2 regions of the Streptomyces graminofaciens genome follow, and region 2 is predicted to be linked to the other one. Evidence: riboswitches for the same ligand, from Rfam matches in the RefSeq annotation. Region 2 holds a riboswitch; the other holds the start of a gene.

Region 1 (2,165 bases), 2.8 Mb from region 2:
GTGCTCGGCGTGGGCGGCGACCTCACCGAGTGGACGGAGGAGGAGCTGGCCGAGGCGCGGAGCTGGGTCGAGCTCTACCGCGAGATCCGGCCGGTCGTGCAGCGCGGCGACCTCTACCGGCTGCGGCCGCCGGCCGGCGGACTGAGCGCCGTGCAGTACGTGTACGGCGACGAGGTGGTCGTCCTCGCCTGGCTCCAGGCCCAGCACTACGGCGAGCCGCTCGCCCCGGTCCGGCTGCGCGGCCTCGACCCGGACAGGACGTATGAGTGTCGCGAAACGGGCGAAACGTACCGAGGGGCGGTGCTGTTGCATCACGGACTGCGGACAGGGCTCCGCGGTGACTTTGATGCGAAGGTTGTCCGACTGCGTCGCACTTGAGCGTTGTGTCCGAAATGAAGCTTTAATTCCAGCAAGCCCTGGAATAAAGCCTACTGGGCCGTAGGTGCGTGAGCAGCGTCATATTCGTGACGGTCCGTTGCCGTCATGTCCACGTAATTCATGCGTGTTTCCAGGGGGGTTGCGAAAAGCGCGAGAACGCTCATTTACGGAGCGTGATCGATAATTCGCATAAGGATCAGATAGGAAGACGCACAGGTAATCCCAATAGTTGTCTCTTGAGCCGCAAGTCGCTTACGTTCGGCCTCAATCCGGACGGACGCCCAATCCTGCCGCCGACCGGAGCCGTATACCGACCCGATCCACGGCAGGAGCGGGGGACCCACAGGTAGTCCCGCCTGTTCCGGTCTCCGGAACAGGCTAGGGGTAAAGCCGTGCGCGAGCACGGCCGGGCATCTCCAGTCCGCACCCGACAGCTCACCTCGCAGGCGCCGGAGAGGAATTCGTCATGCCCGCGAAGGGTAAGCACCGCCGTCCGAAGTCCCAGCGATTCACCCGCTCGATCGCCGCCGCCGGAACGGGTGGTGCCGCGCTCGCCCTCCCGCTGATGGGTGCCGCCGGCGCCCACGCGGCGACGCCGACGGCCGCCGTTTCCGGCGTTTCCGAGAAGACGGTCTCGATCGCCGCGGCGAAGGCCGCCGCCGAGCAGAGCGCACGGCTGGAGCAGGCCGAAAAGGCCGCTCGGGCGGAGAAGACCGGCACCAAGAAGTCGAAGACGAAGACCTACTCGGTCAAGATCGGCGACTATCTCGCGAAGATCGCCGAGGAGCAGGACGTCGACGGCGGCTGGAAGCGGATCTACGCGGACAACCGCCAGGCGATAGGTTCCGACCCGTCGCTCATCCACCCGGGCCTCAAGCTCACCCTCGGCGGCAAGGCCGCGTCGAGCAGCGCGCCCCAGTCCTCGACGCAGCGTCAGTCGTCGCAGTCCTCCAAGCCCGCCGAGTCGTCGAAGACCTCCGAGTCCTCGAAGCCCGCCGAGTCCGCCGCGGAGGAGTCGACCTCCACCACGCAGACCTCGGAGTCCAGCAACTCCGGCTTCACCCTGCCCATCGAGGGCGCCACCATCGGCACCGCCTACAAGACGGCGGGCAGCATGTGGTCCAGCGGCTACCACACCGGTGTCGACTTCGTGGCCCCCACCGGCACCGCCCTCAAGGCCGTCGGCGCGGGTACCGTCGTCTCCGCCGGCTGGGGCGGCGCGTACGGCAACCAGATCGTCATCAAGCTCGCCGACGGTTACTACGCCCAGTACGCCCACCTGTCCTCGATCGGCGTCTCCGCCGGCCAGTCGGTGAGCGCGGGCCAGCAGATCGGCCTCTCCGGCGCCACCGGCAACGTCACCGGACCGCATCTGCACTTCGAGATCCGGACGACGCCGGACTACGGCTCGGACATCGACCCGCTGGCGTATCTGCGGCAGAAGGGCGTCAGCGTCTGACGCACCCGCTCCCTGCCGAGAGGATCAGAAGGCCGGACCCCCGATCCCCGGGGTCCGGCCTTCGGCACGCCCGGATCGGTGGGGTCGCGGCCCGGCCCGGGCGAATCATGATCATCGTGTTGCGGTCTTGTGGCATGGCTGACCGAAGTATCGACAGTCGTGCGACCGTGAGGACACAGTGATCTCCGCAAGCGCTTTCTATGCCTTCGGAGGTCCTCTGTGTCCGGTGTGTCCGGCGTCGACCGACGCACTGTCATCAAGGGTGCCGCGGTCGCGGCCGCCGCCACCCAGTTCTCCTGGGCACTGTCCCGCAGTGCCGCCGCCGCCC
Region 2 (2,165 bases):
TTCCCGGGCTACGACGACGTCGATGGACGGCACGAGCATCTCCTTCTTGGGATGTGACGCGATAGTGCGCGGCCGCGTGGGCCATGCGACTAGAGCCTAACCGCCCCGGGGCCGTCGGCAGCCGACCGACCGTCCCGTGGACAGACAGACGGTACCCATTGTTCCCGTCCGGAACAAAGAGGGGGTGAACAAGAAATGGGGCGAAAGAGAAAAAGAAAGAGCCCCGCCCCGGTGCGTACGGGGGAATGCGCACCGAGGCGGGGAGCCCGTGGGGACGGGGGGACGACCCTCACGGTGCCTTCACAATGGGGGACACGGCTGTGGAGGCACCGTGGTTCAGCTGAGGAGCGGCTCTCTTTTTCCCAGCTTCCGAGCGGCCGGGATCAGCTCAGGTGGAGCTGCTGGCCGGGGTAGATGAAGTCGGCGTCGTCGATGATGTCCTTGTTCAGCTCGTAGAGCTTGTGCCAGCCACCCTTGACGTTCTTCTTCGCGGCGATCCCGCTGAGGGTGTCGCCCTTGACGACCTTGTACTCGCCGTCGCCCTTCTTGACCTTCTTGCCGGTCGGGGTCTCGACGGTGGCACGGTCGGAGGAGCGCGAGGCGCGGGTCTCCTCGGTGGTGTTCTGCGTGCTCTCCTGCGTGCTCTCCTGCGAGGAGCTGGAGGAACCGGAGTCCGAGCTGCCGCTGTCGGCGGCGGCACCGTCGTACGCGGCGCCGGACAGACCCGTGCCGCAGACCGGCCAGGCGCCCTTGCCCTGGCCCGCGAGGACCTTCTCGGCTATCTCGATCTGCTGGGCCTTGCTGGCCTGGTCGGCGCTGGAGGCGTACTGCGTGCCGCCGTACGCGGCCCAGGTGGAGGCGGAGAACTGCAGGCCGCCGTAGTAGCCGTTGCCGGTGTTGATGGACCAGTTGCCGCCGGACTCGCACTGGGCGACGGCGTCCCACTCGGACGTGGTGGCGGCCGAGGCGCTGCCGGCCACCATGAGCGGGGCGGCGATGGCGGCGGCGCCGGTGACACCGACGGCGGCGATGGCGCGAGCGGTCTTGGACGGGCGGCGGTGCTTGCCCTGGCCGGAAAACAGCATGGAGTGATCCCCTCACCGACGCCTGCGAGGTGAGCTGTCGGGTTCGGGCCGGTTGAGTTGCCCGGCCGCGCCTCCCGAAAGAGACACGGCTTCACCCCAAGCCGAGTCCAGCCTCAAGTGCTGGGCCCGGCGCTTACCTTGGGTCCCCCGCTCCTGCCTACGGCGCTTGACGCGACGACTGTTCCCGTACGGCCGGTGGCAGGATTCGGCGTTTCGACCGCAGGGGCCCGCTGTGGCGAGCGGTCACGACCGTAGACATGCGATTGGGGGAAATTCAAAGACGATCAGGACTTCTGTGATTCATGTCCCACTGAGATCAAAACGGGCATTAACGGGCGAACCATGACGCCAACTACCGTTGCTTTTCGCCCGTTTCGGCACCTACTTCGAGGGTCTGACCGGGGAGGATAAGGTCCGGATCAGTTCCGACGGTGGACTCGTTCTCGGCGTAGAGCACCCGCCATCCGCCGTCGAGGCCAAGAGAGTCGGCGATGGCCGTCAGGTTGTCCCCGACGCGGACGACGTACGAGCCGTCGACGGCTTCGCGGGCCGCGTCGCCACCACGGGAGGCATGCCGACCGGAGGAACCGTCGGGGGACTCCGAGTCGGTACGGGCGTCCGCGGCGCTCTCGTCGGCGCTGCCACCGCGATGGCGGCCGGTGCTGGATTCGCTGTCCGCGTCGACCGAAGAGTTGCCGTTCTGGGTTGAGTTATCCGACTTGTCGGTCTGGTTTCCGCCCTCGGTGTCCTCTGTGGACGAGCTTCCGGCTCCCTGCGAATCAGCCTTGCCGGAGTCGGTCGAGTCGGTGTGGGACTCGGTCGAGCCTTCGGTGTCGCCCGAGGAGGAGCCGGAGGAGGAGCCGGAGGAGGAGTCGGAGGAACTGGACGAATCGGAATTATCGGATGAATCGCCGGAACCATCCGAGCTGCTCGAATCGCTCGAATCACCTGAATTGCTCGAACCCGACGATTCGTCCGCGACGCCCGTATCCACCTTGTCCGGGGTCGAGTCGTCGCCGAGGCCGTGCAGGAGTCCGCAGGTGGACCAGACGCCGACACCCTGGTCGGCGAGGACCTTCT

The links. A riboswitch is a leader RNA that binds a small molecule or an ion and turns the genes downstream of it on or off. The one in region 2 is predicted to bind cyclic di-AMP.
Region 1: it holds a riboswitch for cyclic di-AMP, as region 2 does, so the genes downstream of both, SGFS_RS12845 (M23 family metallopeptidase) here and SGFS_RS24665 (LysM peptidoglycan-binding domain-containing protein) in region 2, are expected to answer to the same signal.

What each region holds. Positions count from the first base shown of each region.
Region 1 covers NZ_AP018448.1:2,972,986-2,975,150, reverse strand. Annotated here, with positions in the region: gene SGFS_RS12850 (alpha-galactosidase) at 1-378, shown strand, start outside; cyclic di-AMP (ydaO/yuaA leader) riboswitch at 681-840, shown strand; gene SGFS_RS12845 (M23 family metallopeptidase) at 845-1,837, shown strand; partial or broken gene SGFS_RS12840 (exo-rhamnogalacturonan lyase family protein) at 2,066-2,165, shown strand, end outside.
Region 2 covers NZ_AP018448.1:5,774,468-5,776,632, forward strand. Annotated here, with positions in the region: gene eno (phosphopyruvate hydratase) at 1-33, opposite strand, end outside; gene SGFS_RS24665 (LysM peptidoglycan-binding domain-containing protein) at 384-1,085, opposite strand; cyclic di-AMP (ydaO/yuaA leader) riboswitch at 1,090-1,260, opposite strand; gene SGFS_RS24670 (LysM peptidoglycan-binding domain-containing protein) at 1,438-2,165, opposite strand, start outside.